Regions from separate parts of the Galactobacillus timonensis genome, predicted to be linked through region 1. Evidence: predicted binding sites of a transcription regulator. Region 1 holds the regulator's gene; the other holds the start of a gene.
The links. Region 1 encodes HrcA, which represses chaperone genes, less so after heat shock. Its sites were predicted from a motif close to TTTTAGCACTNNNNNNNNNNNAGTGCTAAAA; they were not measured.

Region 1 (16,085 bases):
GACGAGCATCTTGTATTCGCCATGGTTCGGCATGAAGTAAGCCGGCTTGATCAGATTGAGCATCAGCTTCTGCTCTTCCTGCGGCGCATGTCCCGTCGTATGGTAGCTGGTCAGCGGCGAATTGGTTACGACGTTGGCACCGACCTTGGTCAGCTGGTTGATGACAGCGGATACGGAGACACCATTGCCCGGAATCGGGTTGGAAGAGAACAGTACCGTATCGCCCGGAATAATGTGCAGATACTTGTGCGTACCGTTGGCAATCCGGCTGAGGGCTGCCATCGGCTCACCCTGGGAACCGGTGCAGACGATGCAGATGCGATTGGGCGGCAGCGTATTCAGATCGTTTCCGGAGATGAAATCCGAATCCTTGATCTTGATGAAGCCGACCTTGCGGCCGATCTCGAGAACGTTTTCCATCGAACGACCGAAGACCGCAACCTTGCGGTTGCAGGCGACCGCTGCCATCAGAATCTGGTTGAGACGGTTGACGTTGGATGCGAAGGTCGAGACGAGAAGTCTGCCCGGCGTGCGGCGTACCTGTTCCATGATCGCCTGGGCAACGCGGCGCTCGGAAATCGAGAAGCCCGGGACGGATGAGTTGGTGGAATCGCTCATGAGCAGCGTCACGCCGACCTGTCCGATATAGGCCATCTTCTGATAATCCGACTGCTGACCGATCGGGGTCAGATCGAACTTGAAGTCGCCGGTCTCAACGATGCGGCCGTTCGGCGTGTTGATCAGGACGCCGAGCGAATCCGGAATCGAGTGGACGGTATTGAAGAAGCCGATATGGAAATACTTCGTATCAATGCGCGAATCACCGTTGATTTCAATGATCTTGCATGATTTGGTGAGACGGTGCTCTTCCAGCTTCTTCTCAATCAGATATTTTGCAAAGCGCGGAGCATAGATTTCCTTCAGATGTACCTGCTGCAGGAAGAAGGGAATGGCGCCGATATGGTCTTCATGACCATGGGTGATGATCAGAGCCTTGATCTTGGACTGATTTTTTACCAGATAGGAATAATCCGGAATGACGTAGTCGATGCCGAGAAGATCATCTTCCGGAAACAGGACACCGCAGTCGATAATGACAATTTCATCATTATGCTCGATGCAGTACATGTTCTTGCCGACTTCGCCAAGGCCGCCGATCGCATAGACCAGCGTATCTGTATCATGATTTACATTTGCTTCGGTGAAATTTGTATCCGGGATCTGAACCACAGGACGGGCCGGACGCCTTCTGGTGCCTGCGGATGTTGCTTTTTTCTCCATTAGGGATACCTCTATTCTTTGAAAAACAGGCGAAAATAAGAAAATGATTCTGTCAAGCGAATTATAGCACGCGCTTACGGAACTGATTCAACTGCCTGCATTATATTTTCAATAAATTAAAACAGCTGTTTACAGATGAATTAAAGGACTAAGGCCCCGTCTACGTGCGGGGTAGGATTGTTCTTGTCGATGTGATCGTAGTAGAGCACACCTTTAAAGTGATCGAGCTCATGCTGAAGGACGATGGCGATGTAGCCGCGGGCCCGGATGGTGATTTCCTTGTTGGTCAAAAGGTCGAAACCCTTGACGGTGACACGGGCGCTGCGTACGACATAGCCCGGATGTTCCTCAGGAACAGACAGGCAGCCTTCACCGGATTCGAGATAGGCTTTCTGCATGCTGCTGGAAACGATCCGCGGATTGGCAAGCATGTACTGGTAGGTGACTTCGTTACCGTTTTTGTCCTCATCATGAACAATGACGGCGGTCAGCTGCTTGGGAATGCCCAGCTGGATGGCACTGATGCCTACAGCCGGCTGCAGATTTTCGCGCTTGGCTGTCTCTTCGTCCGTACTTTTGCGGACATAGTCAAACATTTCTCTGAGCAGGCTGGCATCCTCATCACTCAATGGAAGAGGAACGGGAAGGGACTGCTCACGGATTCTCGGGTCGTTATCTTTAATGATCGTATCATTATTAATTGTCATCGTTGTCTGCCTCGCAGTGTATTTTATGCATAACAGCAGTTAATGTCAAAACAATTGCCGCAGACAATGGGACAATGCTAAAATCGGGGCTATGACAGCAGCACGTGCTTCTACCATCAAGGCTTCCCGCCGGCATCGTCTCTTCTACCGGATGCCGCATTATGCGGATCCCTACATTCACTGGAGCCTGATCATTCTGGCCTTCTATGGCCTTCTCATGATTACCAGCGCATCGATGGGACTTGCCATCGGGCAGCCGGGCTACCTTGCCTTTGTCATTGCCAAGCAGGCAGTCTTCCTGATCGCCGGCTACTTTTCGATGACCTATCTGGCTAACCGGTTTTCGCTGAATTTTCTGAAGAGTCAGGATTTTCCAAAGCTTGCCGTCGGCATGGTGTTTGCGTTGCTTGCATGCCTCGCGTTTCCGGAAGTCAACGGCGCCAAGGCGTGGATCCGTGTCCCGGTATCATCTCTTGATATTTCCATTCAGCCTTCGGAATTTACCAAGACGCTTGTTCCGCTGGTCATTGCGGCATACTGCGGCGATGTAAGCCGGCATTATGAAAAGGGTAGAGATCTCTGGGGGCGGCCGTTTCTGTTTGTTATGCTGTTTGCCTTCATCATCTTCATCCTGCAGTCGGACTTTGGATCGATGGCGGTTGTTCTGAGCATTGCCATTGTCTGCTTTCTGATTCCGCAGAATCCGGCCATGCGGAAATTTCAGCGGGTGCTTGGGGTGTTGACACTGGTCGGCATTGCCGGAATCATCTACCTTCTGACACCGGCAGGCATTCAGCTCGTCGAGATGCTGCCGATTGCCGATTATCAGAAAAACCGCTTTATTTCTGCGTTCAACCCGTTTGCGGATCAGTATGATACGGGCTATCAGCTGATCAATGGCCTGATCAGCTTTGCTTCGGGCGGCTGGAGAGGTCTCGGTTTCGGCAACAGCGTGCGGAAATATACAAGTTTTCCGGCGGCGAACACGGATTTCATTCTGGCCATCGTCGTTGAAGAGATGGGCATGATCGGTTTCCTTTTGATTTTCATTCCCTATCTGATCATTCTCTGCCGCCTGTTTCACTATGCGCTGCATATGAAAAGTGAAAAAGGAAGGATCATTCTGATCGGGACGGCAATGTATCTGCTGATTCACTGCCTGTTCAATATCGGCGGCGTCACGGCCATGATTCCTCTGACCGGCGTTCCGCTGCTGATGATTTCCTCGGGGGGAAGTTCGACGCTTGCCTTCATGGTTTCCATCGGACTGGCACAGGCGGTCATTTCTCAGTACCGCAAGGGGCTGATCCAGTGAGAATCGTCAGCGGAAAATGGGGATCCCGGAAGATTGACGCACCGGAAGGAAGAAGTACGCGGCCGACGCTGGATAAAGTCAGGGAAGCAGTCTTTTCTTCGCTGGGCGGATTCTTTGATGGCGGCAATGTGCTGGATCTTTATGCAGGAAGCGGTGCGGTTGGCCTTGAGGCTTTGTCACGGGGAATGGATCACGGCTGGTTCGTTGATAAGAACCGGATGGCCGTTGCCTGCGTGCGTTCCAACATTGAACGGCTGAACGGGCAGCAGCAGTGTACGGTTCTTCCCATGCCAGCGCGCCATGCGCTGGATGTGCTGGCACAGCAGGGGGTATCCTTCGCTCTTGTCTATATGGATCCTCCCTATCAGCAGCAGGAAAACACGGAAATTCTTCATCTTCTTGTGGAGAAGAAACTGCTGGATGAAAACGGGATTGTTGTCATTGAGGCGGCGAAGGAAGATATCTATGAAGAACGCTGCGATTCCCTTATCTTATATAAGAAGGCACTCTACGGCATTACCCAGGTTCTTTATTACCGTCAGGAGGAAATGAAATGAAGGCGTGCTATCCGGGGACATTTGACCCGATTACCAACGGACATCTGGATATCATCGAGCGGGCAAGCAAGGTGTTTGATTCGCTGGATGTTCTGATCATGGCCAACCCGGCCAAGAAATGCATCTTTTCCGAAGAAGAGCGCAAGGAACTGATCGAACAGAGCGTGGCAGCTCTGCCGGATGTTCATAATGTAAGGGTACATATCGGCAGCGGCCTGACGGTTGACTATGCGAAAAAACTGGGTGATCAGGTGATCGTCCGCGGCATCCGTGCCGTCAGTGACTATGAATATGAACTGATGCAGGCGACGGCCAACCAGATGCTCAATGATTCGATCGAGACTCTGTTCTTCATTGCGCGGCCGACCTATTCGTTTCTTTCGTCTTCGGTAGTGCGCGAGGTTGCGGCCAACGGCGGCAGTATCCGGGGCATGGTTCCGGGCCCGATCCGGGAAAGAGTGCTTGCCAAGCTGACGGGAAATCGTCGCTGAAATATTGAATATAATGGCTAAAAACGGCTTCGGAATGCGGTTTTCCGGAGCTTTTTATTTTTAGCACTTAGCTGTTGACAGTGCTAAACCACAGTGCTATAGTTTTAGCAGTCAGGAAGGCGGAATGCTAAGAGAGGTGAAGAAATGCTGACACCAAGACGCATTGAAATCTTTAAGGCAATTGTAGATGAATATATCCGCACCGCTGAACCTGTCGGCTCTTCCACATTGCGTCAGAAGTACAAGCTGCCGTATTCTTCGGCAACGATCCGCAATGATATGCAGGTTCTGGAGGAGATGGGGTATCTCGAAAAGACGCATACCTCTTCGGGCCGTATTCCCAGTACACAGGGCTACAAGTTCTACGTGGAAAATCTTCTTGAAGATTCCAACGTCGACAAGAAGATGCAGATGGCAATCCATGATGCCTTCGATGTTTCGAACATGAACGTTGAAGACGCGGTGCGCCACAGCTGCCAGATTCTGTCTGAAATGACAAACCTGACGACCGGGGCCATCGGACCGGATTCCAGTACGCAGCGTCTGGAACACGTAAAGATCTTTCCGATCGATGCGCGTAATGCTGTGGCGGTGTTCATTACGAATACGGGTCACACGGAGACCAAGAACTTCCGCTTCGATGAAGACATTCCGATGGAGGACATCGAAAGCTGCATGGATATATTCAACCAGCGGCTGAAAGATGTTCCGGTCACCGAACTGCCGGAAAAGATGGAAGAGATCAGGCCGGAACTGAGTCAGATCGTTCAGAAACATGATGTTCTGTTCATGGCGTTCGTTAAGGCATTTATCAAGTTTGCCAGTGAGAATGTGTATTTCTCGGGCAAGGACAAGATGCTCTATCAGCCGGAGTTCGAGGACATCAACAAGCTGAAGAAGCTGATGAGCGTTCTGGATGATCCAAGCTCCTGGCGCCAGCTGGGAACGGGTTCCACTTCTACGAGTGTCACGATCCCCAACGGTGCACAGCTGACCTGGGTCGATGATGTGGCGGTTGTCCGCAGCACCTTCCGGATCAACAAGGGAGAGACCGGACAGCTGATGGTTGTCGGGCCGAGCCGCATGAACTATGACCGCATTGTTGCAATGCTCGAATATGTATCACGGCTGATTGAAAAGATGTACAACAACGGAGGCAGTGAGAAGTAAATGGCAGAAGAAGAAAAGAAGACGGCGGCTGAAGCGGCCCAGCATATCAAGGAAAACGCGGAGCCTGCAGAAAAGGCTTCGGAACCGAAGGAAAAGGTCGAAGAGAAAAAAGAATCCAGGGAAGAAAAGAAGGAAGAGAAGAAGGAAAAGGCGCCCGAGGAACATAAGCCTGATCCCAGGGATGCAGAGATCAAGACGCTGCAGACGCAGGTCAAGGATCTGAATGATCAGGTGGCAAAACTCAAGAATGCCTATGCGATGGCATATGCGGATACAGAAAATACGCGGAAGCGGCTGAACAATGAATTTGATCAGCATATGAAGTATCACATTCAGGAGTTTGCCAAGGAAGTTCTTCCGGTCATCGACAACTGTCAGCGGGCGCTGGCGGTGAAGCCGAAGGATACGGAAGATGAGAATTATCGCAAGGCATTTGAAATGGTGCTGAATTCACTTCTCAGCGCCCTCAAGAAAGAGGGCGTGGAGCCCATTGACTGCAAAGGAAAGGATTTTGATCCCAACTGGATGCAGGCAGTGATGAGCGAGCACGTCGACGGCGTTAAGACCGGCCAGGTGCTGGAAGTATTTCAGGATGGATACAAATTGAAAGACCGGCTGCTGCGGGCGGCGATGGTCAAGGTCAGTGAGTGACCGGGAGGATAAATTATGAGCAAGATTATCGGTATCGATTTGGGAACGACCAACAGCTGCGTAGCTGTTATGGAAGGTTCGACTCCGAAGGTAATAACAAACCCCGAAGGCAACCGCACAACGCCGTCGGTCGTAGCGTTCAAGAACGGTGAGCGCATTGTCGGTGATGCGGCAAAGCGTCAGATGGTCACCAACAAGAACACGGTATATTCAATCAAGCGTAAGATGGGCACCAATGAGAAGGTGACGCTGGAAGGCAAGGAATATACGCCGCAGGAAATTTCGGCAATGATCCTGTCCTATCTGAAGGATTATGCAGAAGCCTATCTGGGTGAAAAGGTAACGGAAGCGGTCATTACGGTTCCGGCATACTTCAATGATGCACAGCGTCAGGCTACCAAGGATGCGGGCAAGATTGCCGGTCTCGATGTCAAGCGTATCATCAATGAGCCGACGGCTTCGGCACTGGCATTCGGCATTGACAAGGGGGCAAAGGAACAGAAGGTTCTGGTGTACGACCTTGGCGGCGGTACATTCGATGTTTCGATTCTTGATATTGCCGATGGTACGTTCGAAGTTCTTTCGACCGCAGGTGATACACATCTGGGCGGCGATGACTTCGATAACGTGATCATCGACTGGATGGCTGACAAGTTCAAGGCTGAGCACGGCATTGATCTGAAGGCTGATAACATGACTCTGCAGCGTCTGAAGGATGCGGCCGAGAAGGCGAAGAAGGATCTCTCCGGCATGGTTGAGGTTGAGATTTCGCTGCCGTTCATTGCGATGGCAAAGGATGGCTCCGGTGCGCTGAACCTGGATTACAAGCTGACGCGTGCGGAGTTCGATAAGATGACGAAGTTCCTCGTTGACCGTACGATGGGACCGGTGCGTCAGGCGCTCTCGGATGCGAAGCTGAGCCCGTCGGATCTGGATCAGGTACTTCTGGTCGGTGGTTCGACACGTATTCCGGCTGTTCAGGAAGCTGTCAAGAAGGAACTTGGCAAGGAACCGAACAAGTCGGTCAACCCGGATGAGTGCGTCGCCATTGGTGCCGCTATTCAGGGCGGTGTTCTGAACGGCTCCGTAAACAACGTGCTTCTGCTCGATGTTACGCCGCTGAGCCTTGGCATTGAGACGCTGGGCGGTGTGATGACGGTTCTGATTCCGCGTAACACGACGATTCCTACTTCCAAGAGCCAGGTATTCTCGACGGCACAGGATAACCAGCCGGCAGTTGACATTCATGTTCTGCAGGGTGAGCGTCCGATGGCTGCCGACAACAAGACGCTGGGCAACTTCCAGCTCGACGGCATTGCGCCGGCCCGTCGCGGTGTTCCGCAGATTGAGGTTACCTTCGATATTGATGCCAACGGCATCGTCAAGGTATCCGCAAAGGATAAGGGCACAGGCAAGGAGCAGCACATCACGATCCAGAATTCTTCCGGTCTGAGCGATGAAGAGATCGACCGCATGGTCAAGGATGCGGAAGCCCATAAGGCCGAAGATGATCAGCGCAAGTCTGACATCGAGACCCGCAATAAGGCGGAGGCGTTCATCAACCAGGTTGATGAGGAGCTGAAGACTGATAATCCTAACGTCACCCAGGCACAGAAGGATGAAGTCAAGAAGCTACGTGATGAGCTGCAGGAAGCTCTGAACAAGAACGATATGGCTACGCTGAAGTCCAGAATGGATGCACTTGAAAAGGCAGCCAATGATATGGCGCAGCAGATGTATTCGCAGCAGCAGGCTAACGGCGGTGGTTCCGCATCTTCCTCCGGCTCTGCGGACAATTCCTCATCCAGCAATAACGATGATGTGATGGATGCGGATTTCAAGGAGAAGAAGTAATTACAATGACAGATCCCGGGGGCTGGTACTTCCGGGATTTGTTCTACGGATGAAAGGCGGGTATTGAGATGGCCGAAAAGAGAGATTATTACGAGGTTCTCGGTGTAGATAAAAATGCCAGTGAAGATGAGATCAAGAAGGCATACCGGACGCTGGCAAAGAAGTATCATCCCGATGTCAACCACGAACCCGGTGCCGAAGAAAAGTTCAAGGAAATCAATGAGGCATATGAGGTGCTCGGCGATCCTGAAAAGCGCAAGACCTATGATCAGTTCGGCTTTGCAGGCATGGATGGAGCCCAGGCCGGCAATGGTTTCGGCGGCTTCTCGCAGGGCTTCACTTCGGGCAGCTTTGATGACCTGAATGATATTTTCTCTGACTTCTTCGGCGGCGGTTTCGGCGGCAGTACCCGCAGTTCCCGCAGGAGTGCAGACAACGGTCCCCATAAGGGTCAGGATGTGCAGATGCGCATGACGATCAGTTTCATGGACGCATGTTTCGGCACGACCAAGACCCTGGATCTGGATGTCGATGAGAAATGCACGGCCTGCGGCGGGACAGGTGCGGCCAGCCCTTCGGATATTGAAACATGCCCCACCTGCCATGGCTCCGGCTATGTGGTGACGCAGCAGCGGACGATGCTCGGCATTATGCAGAGTCAGTCGGTATGCCCGGATTGCCGCGGTAGTGGCAAGCGTATTCGCAGAGCCTGCCCGAAGTGCGGCGGACGCGGATATACGCGTGAGCATGAGCAGGTGGAAGTCAGGATTCCGGCAGGGATTGATGACGGCCAGATGCTCAGGGTTGCCGGCAAGGGTTCCCATGGTACCAATGGCGGTGAAAACGGTGATCTTTACATCGTGATCCATGTGGAAGAAGATTCGAGATTCGTTCGTCAGGACAAGAACATCTATCTGAATGTTCCGGTGTCCGCCGTGGATGCGACGCTTGGTACGAACATTGATGTGCCGACGATCCATGGTGATGTGACGATGAAGATTCCGGCGGGTACGCAGGATGGGACGCAGCTCCGTCTGAAGGGACAGGGCGTTCCGGATCTGCATGATGGCCGTCCGGGCGATCAGTTCTGCACGATTCAGGTGCAGATCGACAAGAAGCTTTCGCCGCGTGAGAAGGAATTGTACCAGCAGCTCAAGGAACTGCAGGACAATCAGAAGAAGTCTCCGTGGGAAGCATTCAAGCAGAAGTTCTCCGGCCGCTGATTTACGGCAGTAACGAAGAACTGTGAAACACAAACAGGAATTCCTTCATGAAAGGAGGTTTTCAGTATGGATATTGAAAAAATGACAGAAGCGCTGCAGCAGATCATCATGTCTGCACTGCGCAAGGCACAGGAACATCACAATCCGGAACTGACGCCGGAACATGTGCTCTCTGCGATGCTGGAGGACGAAGGTCTCAATGGCATCTGGGAGCGGGTCGGTGCCGATAAGGATGCGATGCTCAGGATGGCCAATGAGGCCATCGAACGCCTTTCAACAACTACAGACGGCGGTCAGCCGGTACTTTCTTCGCAATTGAACCGCGGCTATCAGCAGGCGCTTGATTACATGAAGAAGGAAGGCGACACCTATATGTCGTCGGCTGCTCTTCTGATCGGCATTCTTCTGAGCAAGGCTCCGGTTGCAGAAGATCTGGAGCAGAAATTCAACTTCACGACCAAGGACGTCATGAAGGCGGAGGAAGAGCGCCGGGCCGGCATGAAGATGGATGATCAGGGCAACGAGGCACAGGAAGATGCTTTGAGCAAATACGGGCGTGATCTTGTCAAGGATGTCAAGGACGGAAAGATTGATCCGGTCATCGGACGTGATGAAGAGATCCGCCGTGTGATCGAGATCCTTTCCCGCAAGACCAAGAACAACCCGATTCTGATCGGTGAGCCGGGCGTTGGTAAGACGGCCATCGTCGAAGGCCTTGCATGGCGTATCTACAATGGCGATGTGCCGCTGGGACTCAAGAACAAGCGGCTGATCGAGCTTGATATCGGCTCTCTGATCGCCGGTGCAAAATACCGCGGCGAATTTGAGGAACGTCTGAAGGGTGTATTGAATCAGGTGAAGAAGGCCGATGGCAACATCATCCTCTTCATCGATGAAATCCATAACCTGGTCGGCGCGGGCAAGACAGAAGGCAGTATGGATGCGGCCAACCTTCTGAAGCCGATGCTTGCAAGAGGCGAACTCAAGTGCATCGGTGCAACGACCTATGATGAGTATCGCAAGTACATTGAAAAGGATCGTGCTCTGGAGCGCCGGTTCCAGCGGATTCAGGTATCTGAGCCGACCGTGGACGATACGATTGCCATTCTGCGCGGGCTGAAGGAGCGTTTTGAGAACCATCATCATGTGACGATCAAGGATGAGGCTCTGGTGCAGGCAGCCCGTCTGTCGGACCGCTACATTACGGACCGCTATCTGCCGGATAAGGCGATCGACCTGGTCGATGAGGCATGTGCTGCGACCCGTGTGGCGCTCGATTCCCTGCCGCAGGAACTGTATGACCTTGACCGCAAGGTGAAGACGCTCAAGATGGAGCAGGCTTCGCTGAAGGAAGAGACCGATGCCAAGGCTCTGCAGCGGAAAGCGGAGATTGAAAAGGAACTGGCCGATGTTAATGAGAAGTATGAAGCGGGCATGAGCCAGTGGAACAAGGAAAAGGCCGGTCTCAATTCGATTGCCCAGGCGCAGTCGGAGTTGGACAAGGCGCGCCGTGATCTCAATGAGGCAGAAAACAGAGCGGATTATGAGAAGGCAGGCGAGCTGAAGTACAAGACGATTCCGCAGCTGGAGAAGAAGATTGCCGAGGGCAACAAGTCCGGTGACAATGCGATGCTCAAGCAGACGGTAGATGCGGAGGCCATTGCGAAGGTCGTGTCGCGCTGGACGCACATTGAGGTGACCCGTCTGATGTCTACGGAGCGGGAGAAGATCCTGCATCTGCCGGAATATCTGAAGAAGCGTGTGATGGGCCAGGATGATGCGATTCAGCTTGTATGCGATGCCATCATGCGTTCGAAGGCCAACATTCAGGATACCAACCGTCCGATCGGTTCGTTCCTGTTCCTTGGTCCTACGGGTGTAGGCAAGACGGAAGTTGCCAAGGCGCTTGCGGAGCAGCTGTTTGACGATGAGAAGAACATCATTCGTATCGATATGAGCGAATACATGGAGAAGTTCAGTGTGTCGCGTCTGATCGGTGCTCCTCCTGGATACGTTGGCTACGATGAGGGTGGTCAGCTGACGGAAGCGGTACGCCGCAATCCGTATTCGATCGTTCTACTCGATGAGGTCGAGAAGGCGCATCCGGATGTGTTCAACATTCTGCTGCAGATTCTCGATGATGGCCGGGTGACGGATTCCAAGGGTGTGACCGTTGACTTCAAGAATACGATCATCATCATGACCAGCAACCTTGGTTCGCAATACGCGTTTGATCCGGACAAGGAAGAGCGTGAGCAGCACTATAAGGAAGCGGTTCAGAAGTTCTTCAAGCCTGAGTTTGTCAACCGTATTGATGAGATCATTGTCTTCAATGCGCTGAACAAGAACGTAATGCGTCAGATTGCGGATAAGTTCCTCAACCAGCTGCGCAGCCGTCTGAGCGACCGCGACATCAAGCTGGAAGTGACCGATGCGGCGATGAACCGGATCATCGAACTTGGTACGGATGTCGATTTTGGTGCCCGTCCGATGAAGCGTCATATTCAGCGTGAGATTGAGACAGAAGTCGCCAAGAGGATCCTCGAAGATCCGGACATCAATGGCAAGACGATTGTTGTTGATGCGGATGACAGCGGCTATCATGTGACAATGCGCAAATAATCTTTAACCGGAAGTGCTGTGGCAGGGAAATTTCCTGCCCGGGCTTCCGATCTTTTTTTCCCATATTTATATGATAAATTAAAGTTAACAAAGGAGCAGAGCCATGAATCCGATCGCTGTCATTGCCATCATCGTCATCTGCGTCGCAGCGTTCATCTACTTCCGCTCCGCCGGAAAGCATCTGGACCGGATGTCCAATAATTACGAAGATCCGGATGCGGCGGACAGGAAACAGAAGTAGATTGTGGACGCAGGAAGCGGGCAGCCTGTTAAGCGGCCCGCTTTTTCTGTATCCTGATGATCGAGACTTGTATAATGTTGAGAGATTACGGAGGCGATTATGTTAACAATTCAGGATCTTTATGATCTCAATCATACGGCCGCGAAGGATTATCTGATGCAGTTTACGTATCCATGGGAAGCACTGGACGGCATCAAGGATCTGATTCTCTCTCTGGGGGAACATCTTCCGGAAGATGAATATGACGAAGTTTCGGAACATGTCTGGGTCCATAAGACGGCCCATGTGTTTCCGAGTGCCTATCTTGGTGCGCCATGCATCATCGGGCCGCATACCGAGGTGCGCCACTGCGCTTTTGTGCGCGGCTCGGCCCTGGTCGGTGCGGATTGTGTCGTCGGCAATTCGTGCGAACTGAAGAACGTGATCATCTTCGACCACGTAGAAGTGCCGCATTACAACTATGTCGGTGATTCGATCCTCGGCTTCCACAGTCATATGGGCGCCGGCTCCATCACCAGCAATGTCAAGAGTGACCGCAAAAACATCGTTGTCCATAATGGCGGCGAAAACATCGAGACCGGCCGTCACAAGTTCGGCGCGATGCTCGGCGATTATGTGGAGGTTGGCTGCAATTCTGTGCTGAATCCGGGTACGGTGATCGGCCCTCATTCCCGCGTTTATCCGGTCAGCTGTGTGCGCGGCGTCATTCCGCCGAAGTCGATCTGGAAAAATGACGGGACAATCGTTCCGATTCAGGGAGAGTGATAACTATGATCAACGAAGGCTATGCGGCCATGAAGCAACTGCAGCTGGATCATTGCGTGAAGTCTTTGAAGCGCCGCGGTTTCGGGGCGGAAGTGTTTGAAGATAAGTCTTCGGTTCTTTCGTGGCTGAAGGAGACTATCCCGGTGGGATCAAGCATCGGTGTCGGCGGTTCCGTGACGCTGGAGGAAACGGGCGTCATTGCCTGGCTGACAGGTAATCCGGATTATCATTTTCTGGACCGCTATCATACAGATGATCGTGATCGTATCTTCCATGAGAGCCTTTCGGCGGATTACTATCTGATGAGCTCCAACGCGATTACGCTGGATGGTTCGCTTTATAATGTGGACGGCAATGGCAACCGCCTTGCGGCACTCATCTATGGTCCCAGGAAGGTATTTGTCATCGCGGGCTGGAACAAGATCGTGCGTGATGATGCCTCGGCCAAGGAGCGCGTTGAGATGCTTGCGGCCCCGGCCAATACGCAGCGTCTGCACAAGACGACGCCATGCACGAAGACGGGCTGGTGCATGCATTGCGACAGTGCTGACACCATCTGCAATGAAGAGGTGTTTACGCGCCGCCCGCGGCCGCTGGGAAGAATTACGGTGCTGTTAGTAAAGGAAGGTCTGGGATATTGATATGACAATGGCAACCAATATAACGCTGACTGCGATGTTCGGAGCATTGGGCATATGGATGCTCATGAATCTGCTCAGGACACGCAACAAGGTCAAATATAAGGACCGCATGTGGACGGGGACGCGGATTCTGTTTCTGATCTGCGGCATCCTGATTCTGACGACAATTTTTGCCTACAGCACCTGGCTCGACTATCTGCGTCTTGCCTTCATGCTGCTGAGCATCTTCTGCTATCTCTTCCTGCGTGATGGTGTTGGGGAAGAGGGGGTCTGCAGTACGGGCCGCCTTGTTCCCTGGGATCAGGTGCGCAGCTATGACTATGAAGAGGGCAGGAAAGATTTCAAAGCCTGGTTCACGGTCCGTGATACGGATCGCAAGGGACGTGCTTCCGATTTCAATATGAGTATCAGCTTTGACAAGAAGAATGAAGAAGAGGTCCGCAGATATCTGAATGAAAAGATCGGCCGCAAGTATACGCGCCGGCGCAAGTATTGATCAAGGAATGGATGGGAGAAAGAGTATGACAGAGATTCACGCAGTGCCGTATATTCCGGATGAGGATTATGACAATCCGGCGATGGTCACGGATTTCTATGAATTCTCCATGGCCAACTGCCTCTTCATGCATGGATTCAAGGACAAGATCATGGTATTTGACATGTTCTTCCGCGAAAACCCGGACAAGCAGGGATATTCCATCTCCTGCGGCCAGCATCAGCTGGTACGTTTTCTGTTGAATTATCATTTCACGGACCGCGACCTGACGTGGCTGCGGATGAAGGGAATGAGCCAGGAGTTCTGTGACTATCTGCGGGATTATAAGTGGAAGGGGGATATGTATTCCCTCAGGGAAGGAACAGTGTGCTATCCGCAGGTTCCGATGGTACGGATCGAGTGCGACATGGTCGGTGCCATTCTGATTGAGACCTATCTTCTGCAGACAATGAATTTCCATTCCCTGATTGCGACCAAGGCAACAAAGATATCGGGTCTTTCGACACACCGGGAGCGCAATGTCATGGAGTTCGGTACGCGTCGTGCCCAGGGTGAGTCAGCGGGCAATGAAGGCGCCTACGCTGCGGTTCTGGGAGGCTGTGTCGGTACGGCCAACTGCCTGGCAGAAATGAAATACGGTCCTTCGGTCAAGGCGGTCGGTACGATTGCGCATTCGTTCATCGAGTTCTATGGCGATGAGTTCGAGGCGTTCAAGGCCTATGCCGAGACGTATCCGGAAAATGTTGCGGTTCTGCTGGATACCTACAGCATCTTTGGGTCGGGTCTTCCGAATCTGATCAAGCTCGATGACTGGATGATTCAGAAGTATCCGAATGATCCTAACCGGCGTGTCAAGTCGGCGCGCATCGACTCGGGCGACCTTGCCCGCTGCTACAAGCGTCTGCGCAAGGCGCTTGACAAGGCAGGCAAGCCGTACATTAAGCTGGTGGCGAGCAATTCCCTCGATGAGAAGCTGATTGCCAACATGGAGCTGTATGAAAATGCGAAGTTTGACAGCTATGGTGTCGGTGAGCGTCTGATCACCTCCGCTACTTCGCCGGTCTTCGGCGGCGTGTACAAGCTGGTTGCGGTAAAGGAGGCGGATGGCTCCTATTCGCCGCGCATGAAGTGCTCGGATTCCGCCAGCAAGGCGATTATTCCGGGCAAGCTGATGGCTTGGCGTGTCTTCGATGAAGAAGGCAAGGGACAGTGTGACATCATTTCGCTCGACAGTGAGACGATTGAGGCGGGCAAGGAGATCCATGTCTATGATATGGATCCGGATGCCTATCACAAGGACCGTTACTTTACGCCGTATCTGGTAGAAAAGATTCTGGTTCCGCATATTGTGAACGGGGAACTTGCGATTGATCTGCCGACAATTGATGAGAAGAAGCTGTGGGTCCGTACGCAGCTGGAAGGCATGGTATGGGAGTCGGAGCTGCGTCCCGAGATGCCGCACCGCCACTATGTCGATCTGACGGAAGGTGTGCATAATCTGCGGGAGAAGCTGTATCAGGAGCTTCATGGAGGTGAACTGGCGTGAAAGCATTAATGTTCGGCGGCGCATTCAATCCTCCGACGAAGGCTCATATTGAGCTTGGTGATCTGGTGCGCAGGGCACTGGGCTATGACCGCGTTATCTATGTACCGACCAAGTCGGATTACATTGAGAATACGCAGAAGAAGAATTTCGCCTTCTCCAACGAAGAACGTCTGTCGATGCTGAGGGATGTTTCCGTCATGCGTCCATGGATGAGCGTCAGTGACTATGAACTGACGGCATCCCAGCAGCCGCGTACCTACCAGACGCTGCAGTATCTGAAAAAGACATATCACTGCGATGAGCTGAAGCTGCTGATGGGTACGGACAAGCTGGAGGAACTGGATCCGATGAAGGGAATCTGGATGTTCTCCGAGGAGATCTGCCGGGAATTCGGCATCGTTGTCATGGAGCGCAGCCGCGATGATGCGCGCCGCATCATTCAGCGCAATGCCTTCCTGATGAAGATGAACAAATGTTTTACCATTGTTAAGACGCCGGATACCTATGCCGATATTTCTTCGACAC
Region 2 (16,085 bases), 600 kb from region 1:
TCGACCGTCGACTCTCTGACGGAAGAGGAGAATGACTACTGCTTCCGTCTGTGTCCGATGAATTCGCTGTACTTTGACGAAATGTTCCGCTATCTCAGTGAACAGAAGAAGGCGGATGGAAGTCCGGTGGCGACGGTGGCAGTGTTTGCGGATCAGTCGCTGATCGGGCAGGAAGCGATCCGGGATGTGGATGTGATTGCGCCACAGTATGGGATGAGCGTCGTCGCTGAGATTACCTATCCTCACGGTTCCTTTGATCTGAGTCAGCAGGTGGAGCAGCTGAAGGATGCGGGTGCGGACGCAGTCATTGCGGAAAGCTATGTGTCGGATGCGATTCTCTTTGTTAAGACGCTGCGTGAGGAAAACGTGTGGCCCGGCTTCCTGCTGGCGAAGGCCAACGGCTTTACGGATCCCAGTTTTCTTGAGGCTGGCATTGATGCGGACGGCCTGACGTCGGCTGTGGAGTGGAATGCGGACATGGTGAAGGGATCGGATCTGAATCAGAAGTTCCGTACCATCTTCGGCGTCGATATGAACGGTCATTCGGCCGAGTCCTATACGGCTGTATGGGTGCTGAAGACGGCGCTTGAAAATGCCGAGGATCTGACGGGTCCTTCCATTGCGGCAGCGATGAAGGCACTGGATATCAAGGGGTCGTTTCCCAATGGCCCCGAGATTCCATTGCCGTATGATGAAATCCGCTTTGACGATGTCGAGGTCAATGGTGTGAAGCATTACAACGAGAATGTGTGTGCCTCCATTGCGATCGCAAGGATCGAAAACGGTTCCTATGTGACCGTATGGCCCGGGGCACAGACAGGAGAAGAGAATGAGTAGGAACGTACCTTTTGCCGAAGTGAAAGAGACGATCAAGAAGGCTTTGATCAATGCCGGACTGAGCGAGGAACAGGCTGAGATCTGCGCCGAGATCCACGCGGAGTCGAGTGCGGATGGCGTTGAGAGCCATGGTCTGAACCGTGTTCCGCGCTTTGTGGAGTATGTACAAAAGGGCTGGGTTGATCCCGGCGCGAAGCCGGAACTGATCCGCCAGCGGGGCGGCGTTGAAATCTATGATGGTCATCTTGGCATCGGCATTACCAATGCCCTGTTTGCCGAGGAACGTGCCGTCGCACTTGCCAGGGAACATGGCATCGGCATGTGTGCGCTGCGCAATACGACGCACTGGATGCGGGGCGGAACGTATGCGTGGAAGATGGCGGAGGCTGGTTTTGTCGGCATTTCGTGGATCAACACCGAAAGCTGCATGCCGCTATGGGGAAGCGATGAAAAGAGCGTCGGAAACAACCCGTTCTGTATGGCGGTTCCGCGGGATGAGGGTCCGATCGTTCTGGATATGGCGATGAGTCAGTATGCCTATGGAAAGCTTGGCGTCTATCGTCTGGCCGGCAAGCAGCTGCCGTTCCCGGGTGGCTATGACAGGGATGGCAATCTGACGAGCGATCCGGGTGCGATTGAGGACTCGATGCGGATCCTTCCGATGGGCTACTGGAAGGGATCGGGGATGGCGATCGTTCTCGATCTTGCGGCGGCGATTCTCTCCGACGGCAGAAGCGGCAGTGACATGGATGCGGAAGGCAGGGGAAGCTGCACCGGGTGCAGTCAGATCTTCATTGCCATGGATCCGGGCATTTCCGAGTCGAAGGAAGAGATGGAGGCGATTGTCAACCGGCGGATTGAGGCGGCGGACAATGCGCATCCGATCAAGGAAGGCAGCCGCGTCCGGGTTCCGGGTGAAGGTACGCTGGCGCGCAGAAAGCGCAGTATGGCTGAAGGGGTAACGGTCGATGAAACGATCTGGGCGCAGGTGCAGTCGCTTGCGGCCGGAAATATGAAGACGACCGATATCGCCAGCCGCTGAATCAGGCAGTTCATGTTGAATAAACATGCTGTATAGAAGTGAAACAACAAAAGAAAATGGAGGTAATAAGGAAATGAGTATTCTCGATGAGTTCCGTGTTGATGGCAAGGTTGCCTGGATCACGGGCGGTTCCTATGGTCTTGGTTTTGCGTATGCGACGGCTCTGGCCCAGGCAGGTGCCAAGATCGTCTTCAATGATCGTAAGCAGGAGCTGGTAGAGCGCGGCATTGAGGCTTACAAGGCTGAGGGCATTGACGCTTATGGCGGCGTTTGCGATGTGACGAAGGAAGATGAGGTTCAGAAGTTTGTTGCGGATGTGAAGGAGAAGCTTGGTCCGATTGACATCCTCATCAACAACGCCGGTATCATCAAGCGGATTCCGATGATTGATATGACGGTTGATCAGTGGGATCAGGTCATCAATGTCGATCTGACGGGTCCGTTCATCTGCTCGAAGGCGGTTCTGCCGGATATGATCAAGATGGGCCACGGCAAGATTATCAACGCCTGCTCGATGATGTCGGAGCTTGGTCGTGAGACGGTTTCCGCCTATGCGGCAGCCAAGGGCGGCCTGAAGATGCTCACGAAGAACATCTGCTCCGAATATGGTCAGTACAACATTCAGTGCAACGCGATCGGTCCGGGCTACATCGCTACGCCGCAGACCGCTGCTCTGCGTGAGAAGCAGCCGGACGGCTCCATGAATCCGTTCGACCGTTTCATCCGTTCCAAGACACCGGCACAGCGCTGGGGTACGACGGACGATCTGAAGGGTCTGGCTCTCTTCCTGGCTTCGCCTGCTTCCGACTTCATCAATGGTCAGGTTATCTATATCGATGGTGGCATTCTTGCCTACATCGGCCAGGATCCGTCCCAGCTCGACGAAAGCAAGTTTGCTGAAGTCAAGGAACAGGATAAGGACATCAAGGTCAAGGTTGACTGAGCAGTAAAAAAACAGCACATTGTCCAGTGAAAGAACAATCTTCTTCCGGCGCAATGCGCTGTTTTTTCTTTTTTTCTCTCGTCTGTTGGCAACGGGAAGGCCTCTTTATCGCATGTTCAGCTGCGCAGACGGAAACTGTTATTTTGAATTCCGGTATTCCGTCGGCGTCATTCCGACGGTTTTCTTGAAGATGCGGCTGAAGTAGTTCTGATCGGCATAGCCGCAGCGTACACATACTTCCTTGATGCTCAGATTCTGGTGGGCCAGGAGGTCTCTTGCCTTCTCCATGCGCAGGTCGGTCAGATAGTCAATAAAGTTGACGCCCGCCTGTTCCTTGAACAGTTTCGAGAAGTAATAGGGCGAGATTCCGACGCTGCGGGCCGCATCATCAAGCTGAATGTTTTCCTGGAAGTGTTCCTGCATCCATTTCCTTGCCTGATCAATGATGCCGGTTTCCGGATCCCGCTGGATTACGACACATCTGGAGAGGTTGGACATGCTTGTGCGGAACGCTTCCCGCAGAGCTTTTTCATCCGTGGCATTGATAATGGAACGGATATCGTCCGTTTCATTGATTTTTTCGCTGTCCATGGAACGGATGTGGCGCACCGCCAGCAGATACAGCTCCAGCAGATCCACCTTCGTCTTTGTCAGGTCTTTGGACTGATGCGCCAGCCACGAGGCATAGGCGCCGGCTTCCTGCAGCGCTTTGGCTTCAATTCCGCTGGAGACGGCATCCAGCACAACCTGCTCCATCGATTCCCTCTGACTGTCCGAATGATTCACCGGCGCATTGAGATCTTCAATCTGCGTCACGCTGCGGCGTCCGTGCCGGATGGCGTTCAGTGCCTCTTCATACGACCGGCTGCATTCGCTCCATGGATGAATGGTGCCGATGCCGACGCGGAAACCCGTCTGAAACGCATCTTCCAGAGAATGGTGCAGCGCCCGCGCCTTCTCAATCAGACGGACACGTTCCTCGTAGGAAAGGCTGCTTTTATCCGACGGCAGCGCACAGATGATCTGAGAGCCGATGAAGTCGCTGACAAAGGCACGGAAACAGACGCGGATCTCTTCACGGATACGGGCAATGGAATCGTGAATGCGAACCGCATCATCCATGCCCTCCGTTGTCTGATCCGCTTCATTCCAGGTACCGATGCCCAGCACCAGGATCAGGCCGTTTTCTTCCGGAATGTTCAGCAGCCGGCGGTACTGATCCAGATCGCTGCTCTGGTTTTTCTGATAGATCAGTGACAGTACGAAGCCGTTTTCAACAATCGGGCTGATCGTTTCGATGCGCTCGCGCATCTCAAGATCGCTTTCCCGCTTGGCCCGCTCCGCATCGATTTCATGCATGAGGGCATCGATGCGCTGTGTAAACTGGGTGCGGTTCAAGGGCTTGGTCATATATTCGATGGCGCCCAGGTGAATCGCCTCCTTGGCGTAGTCAAAGTTGCTGTAGGCAGTGAGGATGATGGCCCGGACATTGGGATTGGTTGTGTGAATCTCACGCAGAGCGTCGAGGCCGTTGATGCCGGGCATCTGAATGTCGATGATCAGAATGTCGGGACGGAAGGTCTCGGCCAGATGGATGGCCTGGCGGCCGTTCTTGGCAATTTCCACCTCACAGTGATCGCCATAGGTTTTATCCAGTATGAATTTGACGGCATCCGTCACGATGCCTTCATCATCTGCCACCAGAATCTTGTACATTGCTTTCTCCTTCCCCGGGGAGCGGAATATGAATCGTTACGGTTGTGCCTTTGGGACTGCTTGTCACAAAGAGCACATTGTCACACTGATAGAAGAGCTTCAGACGCTCCCGCACATTCATTAGTCCCACACCGTTGCCGCCGCTATTCTTGCGCATGTCTTCCGGAAGACTGCCGGCATTGATCTGATCCACGATGCTCTGGGGCATGCCCACGCCGTTGTCGCGCACTTCGATGTCGGCACCGTTTCCATTTCGTTTCGCACTGAGCCAGATATGTTTCTCATAGTCCACTTCCCGAAGACCGTGGTTCAGCGCATTCTCCACCAGGGGCTGCAGCGTCATGCCGGGAAACGGCAGCGAAAGCAGGTCGTTATCTACATCCTTCTCCAGATGAATTTCGCCGCCAAAGCGCACGTTCATGATGTACATATAGTGATCCACAAGCTCAATCTCCTGGCTGAGCATCGATGTTTCACCGGTCTTCTGCAGACGGTAGCGGAAGAAGGCGGATGTATTGTCAAGAAATTCGTAGGTGCGGTCCGCTCCCTCCATCATGGCCAGCTGCTGGCCGGCATTCAGCGTATTGAACAGGAAGTGGGGATTGATCTGCGCCTGGTAGTATTTGAGCTGCGCATCCTTGAGCAGCGACTCACTCCTGAGCTCCTGTTCCTTCATGCGTATCTCGGTTTCCATCGCCCTGCGCTGACGTTCGATGTAGTTCTGAATACTGCGGATCATCTGATTGAAGGCACTGGCCACGGTACCGACTTCATCATTGGAAATGACTTCCTCCTCAGGGACGTTGAAGTCGCCGTCACTGATGCGCTTCGCCTTTGCGGCAAGACGCTCAAGAGGACGGGTGATCGACTGAATGTTCCGGTAGAGGATGAAGATCAGAAACAGCGTCACCGCTGCCAGAACCGCCGTCAGATACCATTCCAGATATTTCAGATACTGATAGAGAGTGTCGTAGTTTTCGGAGTTGGCCTTGAAACGCAGGGAATCAAGGGCACGGATGTTGTCGATCAGATAGCGGTACACATCCTCCATCGCACTGTAGCTTTGCCGGTAGAGATCGACATTATGTGCCGTTTTGGCATCGAGGGCCTGCTGCGTCAGGGTCAGATAGGATGACGCAAGCTGATAGATGTTGTGCTCCAGAAGGCTCGCTTCCTGATTGGTAATCGCATGATTGAAGGGTGCGATGGCGTTCTGGAAATTCTCCATTTCCTCACCGGCGGCGCTCAGGGAGTCTTCGTTCTGGACGTTGAGGTACTGGAACGTGTTCTGCTGGATGCTGGTAAGCAGGGACTGTACCTCATTGAGACTGACGTTGGTCGCATAGACCTGGTTCAGATTGTTGGTAGCGGCGTTGATGCGCAGAAAAAAGAACATCAACAGGGCCAGCAGAATGGCCATGACCAGCGTCACCGGCAGGATGAGCTTGGTACGGATGGAGCGGTAGCGTTCACTTTTCGCTGTCATCGTAGAACTCCTTCCGGTACTGCTGCACATTGGAGGCGTCGATCAAGACCGGCGTAATCTCCGTATAGTAGCTGACCATGTGATATTTCTGATAGGTCATCAGCTGGCGGACGCTTTCTTCGCCGAGCTGCACCGGGTCGGTCGAGATGACCGCTTTGATGCCGCCGTTTTCAATTTCATCCAGAATGTCGGACGAAATGCCGGTACCGATCAATGTCACTCTGCTCACCATGGAACGGCTCGTAAGCAGCTGAAAGGCTGACTGCGTACTCATGGAATCAAGCGTCACCAGAATGTCCGGCACATTGTCTTTGCTGAGAAGCTTCTGGATGATGTCTTCCGAATTGTTCAGTGATGATCCGTTGGATTCCACGGTTTCGTAGCGGAAGGTAATCTTTTCAGAAGGGACGGCGCTGGCAAGACCCTGCAGGAACCACTGGCGGCTGCTTTCGTCGAAACGATCGGCAGGAAACAGGATTGTCGCTGTGCTGGCATCGCTGCCGGAGCGCTTCAGAATTTCGCGGCCGAACTGCTGGCCAAGGAAATAGGCATTGATGCCGACGAAGCCGGAGCGCCTTGAATCCGGCAGGTCGCGTTCCATGGAGATGACCGGGATGCCGGCATCTTCGGCCTGATCAATCAGAGGCTCCAGCGCTTCATCCGAACCCGGTAACAGCAGGATACCGTCGGCGTCCTCATAGATTGCCATCTTGATGGCATCTTCGGTAGTGACCCGCTGCGAAAGGCCGGCCCCGGTTTCTTCGGCAATGGCTCCATATTCGCCCGCCGCCTTGTTTACGCCACGGTACAGCAGGTTCCAGAACGAGTCGTCCGTATTTTCGCCGATGATGGCGATGTGGTACGGATACGTTTCAGGTTCCGTGCCGCTTTGTTCCTTCAGTGGCAGAAGCGAGGCACCGATCACTAAAAGTACCGCAAAAACGGGTATAAAAATCTGAAAGATGCGATTGTTCGCAGATTGCGTCGGTTCGTGTTTCATGGGCGGATCTTCCGCCTCTTATTATCCCACGCCGCCAGGGAGGAAAGCGTAAAAAAAGCGCACAGTATGAGCTGTGTGCTTTGCACTCAGTACCAGAAGGTGAGAACGACATTTTCACCGGTCGAGTCGGTGCAGGTATACATGACCACGTCACCGTCCCAGATACTGGAAATGTCGGTCCAGTCCGTCGTGTACAGGGCTTCTGTCGTATTGTATCCGTAATAGCGGGATGCCAGCGTCAGTGTGCGGGTTGTTCCGTTGAGGGTGAGATAGGCTGTCGACCCGATCGGCAGTGAAGTCAGGCCGCTGAAACCCTGGTAGGCGTGATCGCCGATGACCGTATGCCCGTCATAGTCGCCGATCCAGGCGGAGCCGGCGGTATTGACGATGGCCTGTGCCGTTGTTGGATCGGTCGAGTAGCGGACGGAGGCCGTATAGCCGATGCTCGGGATAGAAAGATTATCGTAACTGGTCGGGACGGAATAGGTTTCCGGTGCGGCTTCAGTGGTTGAAGTGTCCGCTGATGAACTGTCTGCCGGCTGCGTTTCCTGCGGCTCGGGCGTTGATGTCGCTTCCGGTGCCGGCTCCGTTGTTGACGTCACTTCCGGTGTCGGCTCTGGCCTTGATGTCGCTTCTGGCGTCGGTTCCGTTGTAACCTCTGGTGCTGCGGTCGGCGTCGCCGTGGGTGTCGGCTCGGCGGTAATTACCGTAGAGGGCTCATCGCTGTTATCGCTGTCAGCAGACGCGGCAGCGGTTTCTTCAGCTGCCTGCTGCGCTTCCAGGTTCTCCGCCTGGATGTCGATGGCATTTAATGCTTTACTTCCGAAGAAGGCCCCCACAGCGACGATGCTGGAAAGCAGAGGTATATAGTAAGAATGATTTGACATATACATCCTCCTGTTCAATGATTGCCGGTGACATGTACATAAGAGTTTGCGTGCATGTCAGCGTTAGTTAAATTAATACCTTTTTGAACAAATGCAAGAGGGTTTTACGAAAAATCAATCATACCTTTTCGATACATATGAAAATATTTCGAGAAGTTTACAAAAGTTTTCAAACATATAGGATATGCGATATTTATGCGGTTTTGTGAACATTTTGTCATTCGCTGGAGGGGCATGACTTTGCCTTTTACCTGCAGGCATGGAACAGCTTTTCGCAAACTTCACCAATCCTGATTACAATGGTGGCAGGAGAAACCGATATGGAAAAAATAGCGAGCTTTACCGTGAATCATCTGAAGCTGGAACCGGGCATCTATGTTTCGCGCCGCGATGTGTTTCACGGCACGGTCATTACGACCTTTGATCTGCGCATGACGACGCCGAACAGGGAGCCGGTCATGAATACGGCCGAGGTGCATACGATTGAGCATCTGGGCGCTACCTATCTGCGCAACGATCCGGACTGGAAGGAGAGGGTCGTGTACTTTGGGCCGATGGGCTGCAGGACCGGTTTCTATATGATTCTGGAAGGAGATCTTTCTTCTCAGGAAGTTGTGCCGCTTGTGACCGGGATGTTTGAGTTCATTCGTGATTATTCGGGTGCAGTTCCGGGTGCTGCGCCGGCGGAGTGCGGCAACTATCTGGATCAGAATCTGCCGATGGCGAACTGGCTGGCAAAGCGGTATCTGGACAATACGCTGTACCACATCGATGAAGCCCATATGGTATATCCGCAATAGCAGGGAAGCCGGCTGAGGAAAAACTGTTCTCAGCCGGTTTTTTCGTAGATAATCAGAAGGTAGAGAGTCACCGTGAACGGAAACGGAGATATCAATATGGAAGACAAGAAAAAGGCGGCCGCTCTGGAGAGGGTTGTTTCACTTGGCAGCGGCGCCGATTACTGGATGACGAAGGAAGATTCGGAGAATCATATTCCTTCGCTGCGGATGACGGACGGGCCCCATGGTCTGCGCAATCAGACGAATGATGCAGATACGGAGGGTGTCAATCGCAGCCGGCCGGCTGTCTGTTTTCCGACAGCTTCTTTGACGGCGTGCTCGTTTGATGAAGATCTGCTCGCGGAAGAAGGCAGGGCAATTGCCCAGGAGGCACGGGATCAGAACGTAGGCATGGTTCTGGGACCCGGTGCCAACATCAAGCGGAATCCCCTGTGTGGAAGAAACTTTGAATATTTTTCGGAGGATCCGCTGGTATCCGGTACGCTGGCGGCAGGATGGATCCGGGGCTGTCAGAGTGAGGGCATCTCCTGCTGTCTCAAGCATTTCGCCTGCAATAACCAGGAGTATGACCGCTTCATCTCCAATTCCATGGTTGATGAGCGTACGGCGCGGGAGATCTATCTGCGTCCCTTTGAGATTGCGGTGAAGAAGGCGCATCCATGGGCCATGATGTGTTCCTACAACAAGATCAACGGTGTCTACAGCTCCGTCAACCGGAAACTTCTGACTGACATCCTGCGGAAGGAATGGGGCTTTGACGGCATGGTCGTGACGGACTGGGGTGCGATGCATAACCGCATCGATGCCTATCGGGCGGGATGCGATCTCAGCATGCCCGGCGGGATGGCCTACATGGAAAAGGAATGTGCGCAGCTGGCCGAAAGGGATGAAGACTTCCGCCGTATTGTTGAAGAAAGTGCGGAGCGTGTAAGGGATTCGATGCGCCGCGGGGCCAGGGCTCTGTCGGTTCCGTATTCGGCCGACTATGAGGCGCACCATGATCTTGCTGGAAAAGTGGCCGCCGAAAGCATTGTTCTCTTGAAGAACGAGGACAGTATTCTTCCGTTAAGTTACGGTGAGTCTGTGTGTCTCATCGGAGATCTCGGGGATCATATGCGCTATCAGGGGTCGGGCAGCTCCCATGTCAATGCGATCCGGGTCGAGACGCTGAGGAATGAACTGGCAGATCTTCCCTATGCGGCCGGCTACGATGTCAATGGAAATGCGACGGAGCAGTCGATTGACGGGGCGGTGGAACTTGCGAAGAAGGCAGACAAGGTCATTGTCGTCGCCGGTCTGCCGGTCAGCGCGGAGTCGGAGGGCTTTGATCGTACGACGCTGGCAATGCCGGAAGGCATTGTGAAGACGGTGGAAGCGGTGGCGAAGGTGAATCCGAATGTCATTGTCATCCTGCTGGCGGGAGGCGTTCTGGAGGTGCCGTTTGCGGATGATGTGAAGGCGGTTCTGTATGCGGGTCTTCCCGGGGAAGCCGGCGCTTCGGCACTGAAGAAGATTCTCTATGGAGAGGTGAATCCTTCGGGACGGCTTGCGGAAAGCTGGCCGATGAAATATGAGGACGTCGTCAATGCGGAGTACTATGGGGAACCTCGCAGCGATGCGGAGTACCGGGAAGGGATCTACGTCGGCAGCCGCTACTATGAGAAGGCACATGTGCCGGTGCGCTTTGCGTTTGGACAGGGATTAAGCTATACGACGTTTGCATGTACGGATCTGAAGGTTGATGGCCGTACGGCTGCGGTGTCGGTTGAAAATACGGGGACGCGGGCCGGGAAACATACGGTGCTTCTGTATGTAAGAAATCCGGAAGGCGGCTATCGGGAGGTGCGGAAGCTTGCCGGATTCCGCAAGATCGAACTTTCGCCCGGTGAACGCAGAACGGTAATGTTTACGCTCGATGACCGTGATTTCTCCGTTTATGAAAAAGATCACTGGGAAGTGATCGGCGGTACGTATGAGATTGAGGCGGATGGTAAGCGGGTGGCGCTAAGCGTTGAAGGAAGCGAGCTTCCGGACAGCCCGTCGTGGTATTCGTCTCTGGAGGGAAAGCCCGGCCGTGATGATTTTGAGGAGCTGCTTGGCAGTATTCCTGCGGTGCAGCCGATCGGGCGCGGCCACTATTCGATGGACAGTACGCTGCGGCAGATGAGCAGCGATTCGAAGGTGGCACAGGTGATCGTAGGTCAGGTGTGCAGGCATGTGAAGAAGGCATGCGACGGGGATGACAGCAGTCCCGAATACCGCATGCTGCTGTCGACGGCGATTGACATTCCGCTGAGTTCGATCGAAGTGTTCGGGCGGGCGAAGCAGCGGCAGCTGGAAGGTCTTGTGGATATTGCCAACGGCAGTTACGGGCGGGGAATCTGGAAGGAGATTTCGGCACTGTTTGGCAAGTAAAAAAGTTTGTTTATAATAGAAACAAATATGGCAAATCAGCCGGTACGGATTACAAAGCGGCAGGCGAAGCGTCAGATCAACTGTCTGGGCGTTTCACTGATCCTTTATATTGTTTATTATGCGCTGCTCCATTACGGGATCCCTCTTCTGGAAAAGAGCGTTCCCGGTCTCTGGGTGAGCTATGTGAAGCTTCCCGCCTGGATGGATGGCGACCTTTTGGTGATGGCTGCCGGGATTGCGGGACTATTGATCAGTGTGTTCGTGTGCTTTGCGATCAGTTCGCGGAAGCTGGATCTCAACATTCATAACTATCTTGGTAAGCGGAAGATCAAGCCGCTGCGCCGCTTCGGACTGTCCTGCGTTGCGGCATCGATCTGTCTGATCGTGATGTCGGTGCTGACGCTGTTTACCTTTTTCATGCGGACGCAGAATCAGCGGTTTACCTTTATCGGGGATTATTCGACGGCGCTGAATATTGAGAAGAACATTGTCTACTTTGTGCTGTATGTGGTTGTGGTTCCGCTGTGTGATGAGGTGATTTTCCGGGGCGTGATTCAGCGGCAGCTGGGACACTACGGGCGCTACTTCGGGGTGCTCGGATCGGCGTTTCTGTATATGCTGGCGCAGGTGAATCCGATGAATGCGATGATGGCGTTTTTCCTGGGATGGTTTCTTTCGCTGGTGACGCTGAAGTATCATTCGATCCGGCCGGCGATGGGGATCCATATGTTTGCGGCAATGTTCATTGAGGCATTGAACATGATTCCTGGAAAGTATCTGTGGCTGATGTCGATCCTGATGGTGATTGTCTACATTACGGCAGCCGTTACGATCACTTCATTGAAGAATGAAAAGGTGCAGGTGCGCTGGGGTGCGACCGAAGGAAAGCTTTGGGGCATTCTGCTGAGTTCATGGTCGATCATTGTGTGCATCCTGCTGTTTGCGGCAAACATGGTGCTGGCATTTGTGACTGTCTAAAAAAAGGGCTGGCGGCCGGATTACGGGATCCGGCTGTCAGCCTGTTTCTTTTTCTTTTCTTTTTCTTCTTTGGGTGTGCGCGCTGGTTTCAGCCTTTGAGGCCTTCTTCCTGGCGCTGCATGTTTTCGACGACGACGTCATAGATGTCGCCGATGGACTGGCCGTATTCGAGGATCTTCCACGGTTCGTTGGTATGGAAGTGAATCTTGATCAGCGTATCGTCGCCGACAACAAGCAGGCAATCGCCCTTGAAGTGCGAAAGAATGTAGTCATGAATGTCATCTTCGGACAGGTTCTTGCCGTCGATGAGAAGCTGGGTATCAAACTTGAATTCAAGCTGTTCCATAAATCAGGATCTCCTCTGCTTTTGTTGATTATAGCATTTCGCCGGTTTTAAGGCGGTACACGGATACGCACTTCTGTACTGCGTGATGGTGGGACATTGTTAATGGCATGCGAACCTTCAGATCGCTTGAAGCACTGCGATGCAGAGTCTCAGTGCTTTCTGTAAGGAGTTTTTCCCCCAGTCACGCTCATTGTGCTCCTGAATATTTGCAAGAGAATCTGCTGTATAAAGAATCTGTCCGAAAGAAGCACCTCGTTTCCTGGCACAGGCAGCCAATGCGGCACACTCCATCTCGACAGTTGTGCATCCTTCTGCTTTGCGATACTTTACCATGTCCTGCGTTTCCCGGAAGAATCCGTCCGTTGTCCATGTGATGCACTCCTGGAACGGGATCTTATGCGCAAGAAGAGTAGTCTCAATGGTGTCCCGGATATCTTTGTCAAGTTCGATATAGCGGGATGCCGGAAGATAATGATATGAGGTTCCCTCGTCCCGTAATGCTTTTACTGGAATGAGAAATTCGTTTTCGGGCAGATCAGTCAGGACGCCGCAGGAGCCGGTTGAAATGATTTTTCTGCAGCCGCAGGCGATGAGAAAGTCCATCAGCTGTGCTGCCGCAGGCGCGCCCAAAGGGGCGGCACAAAGACAAATTTCCATACCATCCTGCTGAATGATATAAACAGGATAATCCCGGGTTATGGTTTCGAATGTTTCTGCAACAGCGGCGTTTGCCTGCAGAGCGTAATCATCAACTGTATGGCCGAGAAAGGCATAGATGCATTTTTCGGGAAGCTTCAGTTGTTGGGTACCAAGGTTTGGTTTTATGACTTCTTCCGAACTGGAATCGTATTCCAAAATCGGCAGCTCGTGTTTTTGGATCATCCTGATTTCTTAAACTCCTTTCGGGAAGCAATGAAAATAAAAAGTATCCGGACCCTCTTCCATAGAGAATCGGGCCCGGGTACGAACGATATGGTGGCCCAGGCCGGACTCGAACCGGCACGGCATCGCTGCCGGGGGATTTTGAGTCCCCTACGTCTACCAGTTCCATCACTGGGCCGTGCATTTATTCTATGCCAGGAAGGCTGTTTGGGCAAGGTTAGCAGTTTAATAAACAAAGTGCTAGCACTCGTTTGACATGAGTGCTAGATTATATGCGTAGCAAATTTTTTCAAGCCGAAAGGAGGCTTTCTATGGCACAGATCGTTCCTGTATATAACACACTGGTTCTTCCGGGAACCGTGTTCTACATGACAAGTGATAACTATAAGACGTTGACAGGGCAGGATCCGGTCAGCGGCGACCGTCTGATTTTTCTGATCAAGAAGAACCAGGTTGAGCCGAAGGATTATGCGGCAGAAACGTTTTATCCGCTGGGCGTTACGGCAAGTATCGGTGAGGTCAGTTCGAACGGATACATTGAGATCAAGGCCGATGCCCGTGTGAAGGTGGAGTCGCTTACCTTCAATGAGGATCATTCCATCAACGTGGAGTCCATGATCCGCAAGCCCTACAAAGAGGATCTTCCGCTCGAGGATGAGCAGCGCCGCCTGGAACAGATGAAGAGTGCGCTGGTCCGTTCCCTTTCTGCTTCGCCATGGGCACAGATGGCCCGGGGCTGGGTCAATCAGTTTGACTCCATCAGTGAACTGGCCGTGATGACGAGTCAGTGGCTGTCGCTCAATGCGGAAGGCCGCTATGCGATTCTTGCGGCAGACTCCCGTTCCCAGCAGACGGACCTGATCGAAAAGGCCGTCTATCAGTTTACGGAGCCGGCGGTCGTTACCAATGAAGCGGAACAGGCGCAGGAGAACGATAACCAGAAGGCGTATCGTGAACAGGCAATCCGCAAGCAGATGGAATATCTGCAGCAGGAGCTCGATGAGATGCACCCGGAGAATATTACCGATGTCCGTAAGCTGCAGAAGAAGATTGAAGATTCGGGAATGAACGAGACGGCGCGCCGGGAAGCGGACAAGGTGCTGTCGCGCATGAAGCAGGAGGGGCAGAATTCGCCAGAGTATGGTAATCTGTACAACTACCTGGACTTCATTACGTCGCTTTCCTGGAAGAAGGCGGAGATGAAGCCGATCGATCTGAACAAGGCCGAGGCAATTCTCAACGAGGATCATTACGGATTGAAGAAGGTGAAGGAGCGTGTTCTGCAGCAGATTGCGGTCATGGATCTGAACAAGAAGCAGTCGGGTTCGATTCTTCTCTTCGTCGGTGCGCCGGGTACGGGCAAGACGAGTATCGGCAAGTCGATTGCCAAGGCGCTCGATCGTCCGTATGTACGTGTCGCTTTGGGCGGTGCGCGTGATGAGGCCGATATCCGCGGCCATCGGAGAACCTATATCGGCGCTATGCCGGGCCGTATTATGGATGGAATTGCGAAGGCCGGTGCAAGCAATCCGGTGATGGTGCTGGATGAGATTGATAAGCTTGGCGTTTCCTATGAGGGGGATCCGAGCAGCGCGCTGCTGGAGGTGCTGGATCCGGAGCAGAACAATACGTTTACGGATCATTATCTGAATGTTCCGTATGATCTGAGTGATGTGCTGTTTATCTGCACGGCGAATACGCTGGATTCGATTCCGGCGCCGTTACTGGACCGTATGGAGATCATTGAGTTCAACGGTTATACGGCGGCGGACAAGTTCCAGATTGCCAAGCGTCATCTGCTTCCGAAGGCACGGGCGAAGATGGGCATCAAGGCAAAGGATATGACGGTGACCGATTCCGCGATCCGCTCCATCATCAGTAATTACACGATGGAGGGCGGTGTCCGTGGTCTGCAGAAGCGCCTTGAGACGCTGTGCCGTTCGGCGGCGGTGGAAATCGCCAAGGGCCGCAAGACGACGCTGCGCATTACGAATTCCAATCTGCAGCACTACATGGATATGCACCCGATTCACCATGAACATGTGCTGGCGCAGAAGAAGCCCGGCGTTGTGACAGGTCTTGCCTGGACGCAGGCGGGCGGCGAAATTCTGTTTATTGAGTCGCTGCTTACGGTGGGCAGTGGTCGTCTGATCGTTACGGGGCAGCTGGGCGATGTGATGAAGGAGTCGGTTCAGATTGCGCTTTCGCTGGTGAAGGCGATGTTCCCGAAGGAGGCGGAGCAGCTCAAGGATCATGATCTTCATGTTCATGTGCCGGAGGGTGCTGTGAAGAAGGATGGGCCTTCGGCCGGCATTACGCTGACGACGGCGCTGGCGTCGTTACTGACGGGAAAGCGTGTGTCGAGTGAATATGCAATGACCGGTGAAGTATCGCTGCGGGGCAATGTGATGCCGATCGGTGGTCTGCCGGAGAAGCTGATGGCGGCGCAGAGAGCCGGTGTCAAGACGGTATTCATTCCGAAGGATAATGTCGATGATCTCGACGAGGTTCCGGAGGAAGTGAAGAAGAAGCTGAACATTGTTCCGGTCAGCGAGGTGAAGGATGTTCTGAAGGCGGTCGGCATTCTGGATCGCTGATATAATGTCTGCGTGAGCACATTGTTTGATTACGCAGGTGAAACGGATAAGAAAAGGAGCGAACCTTTAGCGGCGCGCATGCGCCCCGAGACGCTGGACGATGTTGTCGGTCAGCAGGAAGTGATCGGAAAAGGGTCGCTCCTTTATCGTGCCATC

Region 2: a site for HrcA is predicted at 13,571-13,601, ahead of lon (endopeptidase La). Genes of this name have one in related genera too.

What each region holds. Positions count from the first base shown of each region.
Region 1 is NZ_LT964739.1:1,743,410-1,759,494, forward strand. Features, by position in the region: gene rnjA (ribonuclease J1) at 1-1,281, opposite strand, end outside; gene def (peptide deformylase) at 1,422-1,988, opposite strand; gene C1714_RS08265 (FtsW/RodA/SpoVE family cell cycle protein) at 2,080-3,303, shown strand; gene rsmD (16S rRNA (guanine(966)-N(2))-methyltransferase RsmD) at 3,300-3,860, shown strand; gene coaD (pantetheine-phosphate adenylyltransferase) at 3,857-4,351, shown strand; gene hrcA (heat-inducible transcriptional repressor HrcA) at 4,496-5,521, shown strand; gene grpE (nucleotide exchange factor GrpE) at 5,522-6,172, shown strand; gene dnaK (molecular chaperone DnaK) at 6,188-8,026, shown strand; gene dnaJ (molecular chaperone DnaJ) at 8,095-9,249, shown strand; gene C1714_RS08300 (ATP-dependent Clp protease ATP-binding subunit) at 9,316-11,871, shown strand; gene C1714_RS14055 (hypothetical protein) at 11,975-12,112, shown strand; gene C1714_RS08305 (acyltransferase) at 12,212-12,877, shown strand; gene C1714_RS08310 (lactate utilization protein) at 12,883-13,518, shown strand; gene C1714_RS08315 (DUF5673 domain-containing protein) at 13,526-14,014, shown strand; gene C1714_RS08320 (nicotinate phosphoribosyltransferase) at 14,040-15,560, shown strand; gene C1714_RS08325 (nicotinate-nicotinamide nucleotide adenylyltransferase) at 15,557-16,085, shown strand, end outside.
Region 2 is NZ_LT964739.1:1,147,300-1,163,384, forward strand. Features, by position in the region: gene C1714_RS05410 (ABC transporter substrate-binding protein) at 1-837, shown strand, start outside; gene yiaK (3-dehydro-L-gulonate 2-dehydrogenase) at 830-1,879, shown strand; gene C1714_RS05420 (gluconate 5-dehydrogenase) at 1,953-2,822, shown strand; gene C1714_RS05425 (response regulator transcription factor) at 2,961-4,538, opposite strand; gene C1714_RS05430 (sensor histidine kinase) at 4,513-6,024, opposite strand; gene C1714_RS05435 (sugar ABC transporter substrate-binding protein) at 6,008-7,024, opposite strand; gene C1714_RS05440 (hypothetical protein) at 7,111-7,911, opposite strand; gene C1714_RS05445 (S-ribosylhomocysteine lyase) at 8,232-8,711, shown strand; gene C1714_RS05450 (glycoside hydrolase family 3 C-terminal domain-containing protein) at 8,808-11,126, shown strand; gene C1714_RS05455 (CPBP family glutamic-type intramembrane protease) at 11,154-12,104, shown strand; gene C1714_RS05460 (kinase to dihydroxyacetone kinase) at 12,193-12,450, opposite strand; gene C1714_RS05465 (nucleoside phosphorylase) at 12,568-13,332, opposite strand; tRNA gene C1714_RS05470 (tRNA-Leu) at 13,424-13,510, opposite strand; gene lon (endopeptidase La) at 13,644-15,929, shown strand; gene C1714_RS05480 (replication-associated recombination protein A) at 15,942-16,085, shown strand, end outside.